2 regions of the Protofrankia sp. Cr1 genome follow, and region 1 is predicted to be linked to the other one. Evidence: predicted binding sites of a transcription regulator. Region 1 holds the regulator's gene; the other holds the start of a gene.
The links. The regulator LexA, encoded in region 1, represses DNA repair genes until DNA is damaged. The targets are predictions, from matches to a motif close to CGAACNNNNGTTCG.
Positions count from the first base shown of each region.

Region 1 (4,760 bases):
TGAACAACGTCATAGACCGCGCGGTGCTCCGGTAGGGAGGCGGTGAAGCCGCCGGTGAGCTCCACCACTTCCAGCGCGCGCACGATGCGACGACCGTTGCCGACCAGTATGGCCGCAGCTGCCTGCGGCGCGCGTGCGGTCAGGTCGGCGTGTAACGCGGCAGCCCCACGTTCGGACAGCTCCCGTTCAAGGCGTGCTCGCACCGCCGGGTCGGTGCCGGGAAACCTGAGGTCGTCGATGACAGCCCTGATATAGAGCCCGGAGCCGCCGACGAGTACCGGGGTCCGACCGGCAAGCAGAAGATTGTCGATGACTGTTCGTGCCCTTGCCTGGTACGACGCCACGTCGGCGGTGTGGGTGACGTCCCAGACGTCAAGCAGATGGTGCGGGATGCCCTTGCGATCCCGTGGCGGCACTTTGGCTGTGCCGATGTCCATGCCGCGGTAGAGCTGCATGGAGTCGGCATTGACGATCTCACCGCCGAGGGTGGCGGCGAGATCGATCGCGAGCTCGCTCTTGCCGGCCGCGGTCGGACCGACGACCGCCACCACTCGCCCGGCCTGCTTGCGGTCGGCCCTGTCCCGGTCGGCACAACCATCCATGTTCAGACCCGGCGTAGGACCGCGACGATCCGACCGAGGATCGACGCTTCGTCGCCCGGAATTTCGGCATAGGCCGGGTTCTGCGGCTGGAGCCATGCGTGGCCGTCACGGTGACGCAACGTCTTGACCGTTGCCTCGCCGTCGATCATCGCGGCGACTATCTCGCCGTTGTCCGCGACCGGCTGCTGGCGGACGACCACCCAGTCCCCGTCGCAGATCGCGGCATTGACCATGGAGTCTCCGACAACTCTCAGCATGAACAGCGTGCCCTCGCCGACGATCTCACGGGGAAGCGGGAAGATGTCCTCCACCGCCTGCTCGGCAAGGATCGGCCCACCCGCCGCGATACGACCGAGGACGGGCACGTAGGCCGCTTCACGGCGGGCTTCCGGCGCGGCGGTGGACTCCCCGGTGTCGGCCGTCAGGGCCAGTGGCGGCCCGAGGTGAAGGCTGTCGCGTGCCGTCGGCCGTACCGGCGCGTCCGCTGAGAGCACTTCCATGGCCCGCGGACGGTGGGGGTCACGGCGCAGGAAGCCCTTCTCCTCCAGCATCTTGAGCTGATGCGCGACGCTGCTCGTGCTGGTGAGCCCGACCGCTTCGCCGATCTCGCGGACACTGGGCGGATATCCGCGGCGTTCGACGGCATTGCGGATCACCTCCAACACCTTGCGTTGGCGGGGGGTCAGGCCCGACGCGTCCGCCGGCCCATCCGGCAGGTCGCGCACGGTACCGCGCGGTGGCCGGCCACGTCGGGTGCGGTTGGGGTCGGTGGTCATACCTGCCGTTCTCCTTCGTTTTGCGGTCGTGACAGACTCCGCTCCCGGTAGACCTGGTGTTTTCGCCAGGAACCGGAGCCGGTGGCCACGACCGACATCTCATCGGTACGACCGTAACCGCAGCGACCGGATTTTTCAAACGTCTGTTCGAGCGTGTCGTGGCGATTCTGTCGGAGTCATGAGGTACAAACTCGATCAGACGTTCGATCGAACGGCTGTTCGTAGTTCGTGATCTCAAGGGGTGAAGGGGTGTGTTGAAGGGGTGCGTGGTGGAGCGGCCGGCGCTGCCTCCACTGAGATTGACCCGGCGAGGCCGGATGGTCCTGGTTGCGCTCGTCGCGATTGCCTTCTGTCTGATCTTGTCCCTCGCGCGGGTCACATCGTTGGCCGCACCGCGCGGCGGTGCGGGTTCCAGTCGTGTTCACGTGGTCCGGTCCGGAGAGACCTTATGGGGCATAGCGCGTGCGCTGGCTCCTGAGGGTGACACTCGGGTGATCGTGGCGCGGCTGGCCGGTATGAATCAGCTTGCCACCACCGATCTTGTTCCCGGGCAGGCGCTTCGCCTGCCGTGACCGTCGGACGCGCCGACGGTTTGCCAGTTCATGGTGGTGAGCCCTATGGTTAACCACAACATGTGGTAGTTGCGGAGTTGTAAGTCGTCAAGATCTTGGGGGATCGTCCGTGCGATGCCCGTTCTGTCGACACCCGGACAGCAGGGTTGTCGACAGCCGCGAGGCTGAGGAAGGTGCCGCGATCCGCCGTAGGCGATCATGTTCGTCCTGCGGCCGTCGGTTCACGACGATCGAGGAGGCATCGCTGAGGGTGATTAAGCGCAGCGGTGTGACCGAGCCGTTCAGCCGCGCGAAGGTGGTCGCGGGTGTGCGCCGGGCATGTCAGGGCCGACCGGTTGAGGCCGATGCGCTGGCCCAGCTCGCTCAGCTGGTCGAGGACAGGTTGCGTGCGTCGGGAGCGGCCGAGATTCCCTCGGACGAGATCGGCCGGGCGATTCTCGGCCCACTGCAAGTTCTTGACGAGGTCGCCTACCTGAGGTTCGCCTCGGTGTATCTGGCCTTCGAGTCCCTGGCGGACTTCGAGACCGCGATCGCGGGCCTTCGGGCGCAGGCCAGATAGTTCACGGGTCGGCGAGTTGTCGTCCCTGCCGTACCCGCCAGACGCCGTACCCGCCAGACGCCGTACCCGCCAGACGAGGAGCGCCATGACCGAGACCCGTGGCACGAAGTCGAGCCGGCCCGCTGGTAAGACCAGCGGCCTGACGGTCGGACGTGTCCACACGTCGCCCGGCGTGCATCCCTACGACGAGGTCACCTGGGAGCTGCGGGACGTCGTCATGACCAACTGGCGGGACGGTTCGGTCAACTTCGAGCAGCGCGGGGTGGAGTTCCCCGACTTCTGGTCGGTGAACGCCACGAACATCGTCACGAGCAAGTACTTCCGTGGTGCGTTGGGCAGCGCCACCCGCGAATGGTCCCTGCGCCAGCTCATCGACCGGGTCGTGCGCACCTACGCGGCGGCCGGGTTGGAGAACGGGTACTTCGCCTCGGAGGCCGACGCCGAGGTCTTCGAGCATGAACTGGCGTGGATGCTGCTGCACCAGGTCTTCAGCTTCAACAGTCCCGTGTGGTTCAACGTGGGCACCGCGGCGCCGCAACAGGTCTCAGCCTGTTTCATCCTCGCGGTCGACGACACGATGGAGTCGATTCTCAACTGGTACCGGGAAGAGGGTCTGATTTTCAAGGGCGGGTCGGGTGCCGGGCTGAACCTGTCGCGCATCCGCTCGTCCAAGGAACTGTTGTCCTCGGGCGGCACCGCGTCCGGACCGGTGAGTTTCATGCGCGGAGCCGACGCCTCGGCTGGGACGATCAAGTCGGGTGGTGCGACCCGACGGGCCGCGAAGATGGTTGTGCTCGACGTCGACCATCCAGACATCGTCGACTTCGTCGAGAGCAAGGCACGTGAGGAAAGCAAGATCCGGGCATTGCGGGATGCCGGCTTCGACATGGATCTCGGCGGCCGCGACATCGTCTCGGTGCAGTACCAGAACGCCAACAACTCGGTCCGGGTGACGGACGAGTTCATGCGGGCGGTCGTCGACGACACCGACTTCCACCTGCGGGCCCGGATCGACGGACGGATCATCGAGACCATCCCGGCGCGGTCGCTGTTCCATACGATCGCGCACGCCGCGTGGGACTGCGCGGATCCGGGGATCCAGTACGACGACACGATCAATGACTGGCACACCTGCCCGGACTCCGGCCGGATCAGTGCCAGCAACCCGTGCAGTGAGTACGTGCACCTGGACAACTCCAGTTGCAACCTGGCCTCGCTGAACCTGATGCGGTTCCTGCGCGACGATTTGACCTTCGACGGTGAGGCGTTCATCGCCGCCATCGAGCTGGTCATCACCGCGATGGACATCTCGATCTGTTTCGCTGACTTCCCGACCCCGGAGATCACCCGGGTGACCCGGACGTTCCGCCAGCTCGGGATCGGCTACGCCAACCTCGGCGCGCTTCTCATGGCGACGGGACGCGCGTACGACTCCGAGGGAGGCCGGGCGATGGCGGCCGCGATCACCGCGCTGATGACGGCCGTGGCCTACCGACGCTCCGCGCAGCTCGCCGGCACGGTCGGGGCCTACGACGGTTTCGCGGCCAACGCCCACGCCCATCGCCGGGTGATCCGTAAGCACGCGGCCGCGGCCGACACGGTCCGCACGGTCGGAGCGGACGATGCCCGGATACTCGCCCTGGCCGCCAGCGAATGGGCCCGCGGGCACGCCGTGGGCGAGAAGCACGGGTGGCGCAATGCGCAGGTCAGTCTGCTCGCCCCGACCGGCACGATCGGGTTGGCGATGGACTGCGACACCACCGGCATCGAACCCGACCTCGCACTGGTGAAGATGAAGAAGATGGTGGGCGGATCCAGCATGCGGATCGTCAACCAGACGGTTCCCGCCGCGCTGCGGGCGCTTGGCTACCCCGACGAGACGGTTGAGGCGATCGTCGAGTACGTAGCCGAGCACGGCCATGTCATCGACGCGCCGGGCCTGCGTCATGAGCATTACGAGGTCTTCGACTGCGCGATCGGCGAACGGGCGATCAGCCCGATGGGACACATCCGGATGATGGCGGCAGTCCAGCCATTCCTGTCCGGAGCCATTTCGAAGACCGTCAACATGCCGGCGGCTGCGACCGTCGAGGATGTCAAGGGGATCTATCTGGAGGGTTGGCGGCTTGGGCTGAAGGCTCTGGCCATCTACCGCGACAACTGCAAGGTCGGCCAGCCGCTGTCCGACCTGCGTGGCGCGCGGAGGTCCGCGGGTGCCGCCGCGGGCCTTGACTCCGCGGCCGCGGGCACA
Region 1 covers NZ_CAUVXO010000016.1:26,088-30,847, reverse strand. The annotation lists partial or broken gene miaA (tRNA (adenosine(37)-N6)-dimethylallyltransferase MiaA) at 1-602, opposite strand, end outside; gene lexA (transcriptional repressor LexA) at 605-1,378, opposite strand; gene U9980_RS03265 (LysM peptidoglycan-binding domain-containing protein) at 1,696-1,950, shown strand; gene nrdR (transcriptional regulator NrdR) at 2,060-2,509, shown strand; gene U9980_RS03255 (vitamin B12-dependent ribonucleotide reductase) at 2,595-4,760, shown strand, end outside.

Region 2 (4,591 bases), on a different contig from region 1:
ATCATCGACCTGATCCGATACGACCATCACCCGGACCTCGCGGCCGGCCTGCATCGCGAACACCTTCTCGACACCCGGGCGCTCGCCGGCGATCTGCTCGATGCGCTCGAGCCGTTTGACGTAGGACTCCAGGCTCTCCCGGCGAGCGCCCGGTCGCCCACCGGAGATCTGGTCGGCGGCCTGGGTCAGCACGGCCTCGATCGACCGTGGCTCAACCTCGTTGTGATGCGCTTCGACAGCATGAACGACCTCCTCATCCTCACCGTAGCGCCGGGCGATCTCGGCACCGATGAGGGCGTGGCTGCCCTCCACCTCGTGGGTCAGAGCCTTGCCAAGATCATGCAGCAATGTTCCCCTCTTGGCCAGGGCTGGGGGCAGCCGCAGCTCAGCCGCCATGATCCCCGCCAGATGGGCACACTCGACCAGGTGCGCGAGAACATTCTGCCCATAGCTGGTCCGATAGCGCAGGCGTCCGAGCAGGGCGATCAGCTCGGGGTGCATCTCCGCGATCCCGGTCTGCATGAGCGCGTCCTCACCGGCTCGGATACAGCGTGCCTCGACCTCACGCCGGGCTCTGTCGTACTCCTCCTCGATCCGGTGTGGGTGGATGCGCCCGTCTGAGACCAGCGCCTCCAAGGTGATCTTTCCAACCTCGCGGCGCACCGGGTCGAAGCAGCTGAGCAGGACCGCCTCCGGCGTGTCGTCGATGATGACATTCACCCCGGTGACCGCCTCGAACGAGCGGATGTTGCGCCCCTCGCGGCCGATGATGCGGCCCTTCATCTCGTCGTTGGGCAGGTGCAGCACGGAAACAACCGACTCGGTGGTCGCCTCCGATGCGACGCGCTGAATAGCCAACGTCACGATCTTCCGAGCCCTGTCCTCGCCCTGCTCCCGTGCTTGTGCCTCGATGTCACGGATAAGCACGGCGGCATCTCGGCGGGCATCGGCCTCGACCACCTTGACAAGCTCGGCACGCGCCTGGGCAGCGGTGAGCCGGGCGACGGTCTCCAGCGTCTGGCGCCGTTCCTCCTCCAAGTCGACAAGTTCGGCCCGACGCCTGGCAACCTCGACCTCCCGAGCCGCGAGATCATGGTCTCGGGTCTCAAGCTGGCGTGCCTGTTCGTCAATCGCGGCCGTGCGAACCTCCAAGCGCTGTTCACGCTGGACGAGCCGGGCGTCCTGTGCGTGGAGCTCAGATCGCAGTTGCCGCACCTCCGCCTCGGCCTGCACCCGGAATGTCTCGGCCGACTTACGACCCAGTTCATGCGCCTGGGCCTCCGCAAGGGACGCTCGCAGCGCGGATTCGGACTCTGCCCTTTCCTGCACCGCCCGGGCGGTTTCCTCGGCTCGGCGGATAAGTTCGGCGGCCTCCAGTTCCGCCTGCTCGCGACGTTCAGCGGCCTGTTGGGTGTCGACATGCTCGGTCGGCTGCTCGTCATCCGTGCCAGGCCGGGGCGCCGCCAACGCACCCGCGCCCAGTACACGCAGAAGCAGCACGGCTATGACCACCAAACCCATGAACAGACAGGCCCCAAGCACAGCAAGGAGAACACCCATCGGTCCTCCTCCCGCTACCGGCCTTGGCCCGCAAGTAGCGGGCCGGAGCGGCGAAGGACCCACGAAACGGGCCGTTCCGGAACGTCAACCCGTGTCGCTACTGACAGGCGGGTTGAGCCCAAGCGGGCACGACAGCGCCCGCAGGCGCCACGATCCGGGTCAACCACTCTCATGTGAACGTGTTTCACGCTATCGGAACCGCGTCACCGCGGGAGCCCTCTCACCTTCGGTGAGCGTAGGTCTGCGCCTGTCGAACGGTCAAGAAATGCTAGTCCGCCGCACCACCCTCCACTTCTTCCGTGACCACTCGCATCACAAGATCAGAAGGATAGCCGCGACGATCGAGCAACGCGGCCAGACGTCGGGCACGCACCTGCGCCGGCACATCGTCCATCGTGGCCAGCCTGCGTCGTACCAACGTTCGTGCGGTGGCCTCCTCGTCCTGGCCGTCCACGGCCTGCAGAGCCACCGAGGAGATCTCCGGGTCCACCCCCCGGCGCCGCAGTTCGTGGGCAAGACCGCGTCGACCGAGACCACGGTTCACGCGGGCGGAGGACACCAACGCGGCGGCGAACGCCTTGTCGTCCACCAGACCCACCGCGACCAGACGGTTCAGCACAATCTCCGCCGTTTCTGGATCAACTCCGCGGCGATCCAGCGTGGCGGCCAGTTCCGCGCGGCTTCGTGGGCGGGCTTCAAGCTGGCGCAGGCATATCTCCCGTGCCCGCTCCACCGGGTCCGTGCCCTCTTCTCGGCTACGATCCGACAGCGGCATCACCGATCAACGCCTTCCGCCAGTCAGAGATCAACCGCCGGTGGGGATGGCTGATCGGCGTCGATCGACGGCACCAGGCCGAGAGTTTCCTTGATCCTCTTCTCGATCTCGTTGGCGATGTCGGGGTTGTCACGCATGAAGGATCGAGCGTTCTCCTTACCCTGACCCAACTGATCGCCGTCGTAGGTGTACCAGGCTCCGGACTTGCGGATGATCCCGTGCTCGACCCCCATGTCGATCAGGGAACCCTCACGGCTTATGCCAGCGCCATAAACGATGTCGAACTCCGCCGTCCGGAACGGAGGCGCCATCTTGTTCTTCACGACTTTCACCCGAGTGCGGTTACCCACGGCATCCGCACCGTCCTTCAGAGTCTCGATACGACGGACATCCAGCCGTACTGAGGCATAGAATTTCAGCGCCTTACCACCCGTGGTCGTCTCGGGCGAACCGAACATGACGCCGACCTTCTCGCGGAGCTGGTTGATGAAGACGGCGGTGGTGCCCGTGTTCGAAAGAGCACCGGTCAGCTTGCGCAGCGCCTGGGACATCAGCCTGGCCTGGAGGCCGACATGACTGTCGCCCATCTCACCTTCGATCTCGGCCCTGGGCACGAGAGCGGCCACCGAGTCGATGACGATGATGTCGATCGCCCCGGATCGGATGAGCATGTCCGCAATCTCCAGCGCCTGCTCACCGGTGTCGGGCTGGGAGACCAGCAGCGCATCGGTGTCGACCCCGAGCTTGCCCGCGTAGTCAGGGTCGAGTGCGTGCTCGGCGTCGATGAAGGCGGCGATCCCGCCGGCCGCCTGGGCGTTGGCGACCGCGTGGAGGGCAACCGTCGTCTTACCGGACGATTCCGGGCCGTAGATCTCCACTACCCGCCCTCGTGGCAGCCCACCGATGCCGAGTGCCACATCCAACGCGATGGAACCGGTCGGGATGACCTGGACCGGTGGGCGGGTTTCGTCGCCGAGCCGCATAACCGAGCCCTTGCCGAACTGCTTGTCGATCTGTGCGAGGGCGTTCTCCAACGCCTTCTCACGGTCGAGTCCTGCCATGGGAGTCACTCCAGGCTGAGGTCGTCGAGTCTTGGCCACGTTGGTGACGGTAGGGGGCAGGTCCGACAGTTTCGAGCGCCGGGCCGGACCTGTGGACAACCGACCAGTCGAGGATGAAACGATCATGCCCCTCCTCCCGTCACCGGCGACCGCAGCAGACCTGGGCGCTCGCCATCCACAGTAGACGAACATTCGTTCGACCACGCGGGCGACACGCCGCAAATCCGGTCAACGGTCGCGCGCGGGTACCTCGAAGTCGTCACACACAGCCCGCCAGACATCCTTGACATCGTCGCCGCGAGCCAGGGCGTCGGACACCGTCACCCCGCCGAGCCGGGCCACCACATGGTCACGGGCGACCGATTCCGCGTACCCGGAACCGAACTGCTTGTTCATCCGCGCCCAGAACTCGGTCAGTCGCACGCTCCCCAGTGTGTCGGACCGGCGAGGCAGACTCGGAACATGTCCACCCGATCCCCCCTCGCGCGGTTCTGCGAGCCCACCCGGGCCTGGTTCGCCGCCGTGTTCCCTGCGCCCACGCCCGCGCAGGTGGGTGCCTGGCAGGCGATCGGTGACGCAGCCAACGTCCTGGTCGTCGCGCCGACCGGGTCGGGCAAGACGCTCGCGGCGTTTCTGTGGTCGTTGGACCGGCTCGTCCGCGCCGGTCCGGGCACCGGTCCGAGCGCCGAACCGTCCCGACGGTGCCGCGTGCTGTACGTGAGCCCGCTCAAGGCGCTGGCCGTGGACATCGAACGTAATCTGCGCGCCCCGCTCGCCGGCATCCGGGCGGCCGCGGCACGCCTGGGCCTGCCCGAGCCCGACGTACGGGTCGGTATTCGGTCAGGCGACACGCCGGCCGGCGAACGGCGGGCCCTTGGCCGGCTACCACCGGATGTGCTCATCACCACGCCCGAGTCGTTGTTTCTGATCCTGACCAGCCAGGCCCGCGAGTCGCTGCGCGCGGTGGAAACAGTGATCGTGGACGAGGTGCACGCCGTGGCCGGCACCAAACGCGGCGCGCACCTCGCGCTCAGCCTGGAACGCCTCGACGCGCTGTTGGAACGCCCCGCCCAGCGGGTGGGCCTGTCGGCGACCGTTCGCCCGATCGAGGAGGTCGCGCGCCTGCTCGGCGGGGCTGGCCAGGTCACGGTCGTATGCCCACCGGCCGACAAGACGCTGCAGATCGACGTGGTCG
Region 2 covers NZ_CAUVXO010000005.1:5,729-10,319, forward strand. The annotation lists gene rny (ribonuclease Y) at 1-1,560, opposite strand, end outside; gene U9980_RS01350 (regulatory protein RecX) at 1,829-2,335, opposite strand; gene recA (recombinase RecA) at 2,359-3,396, opposite strand; gene U9980_RS01360 (DUF3046 domain-containing protein) at 3,625-3,819, opposite strand; gene U9980_RS01365 (DEAD/DEAH box helicase) at 3,859-4,591, shown strand, end outside.
Region 2: the regulator LexA is predicted to act here: its motif matches at 3,582-3,595, upstream of recA (recombinase RecA).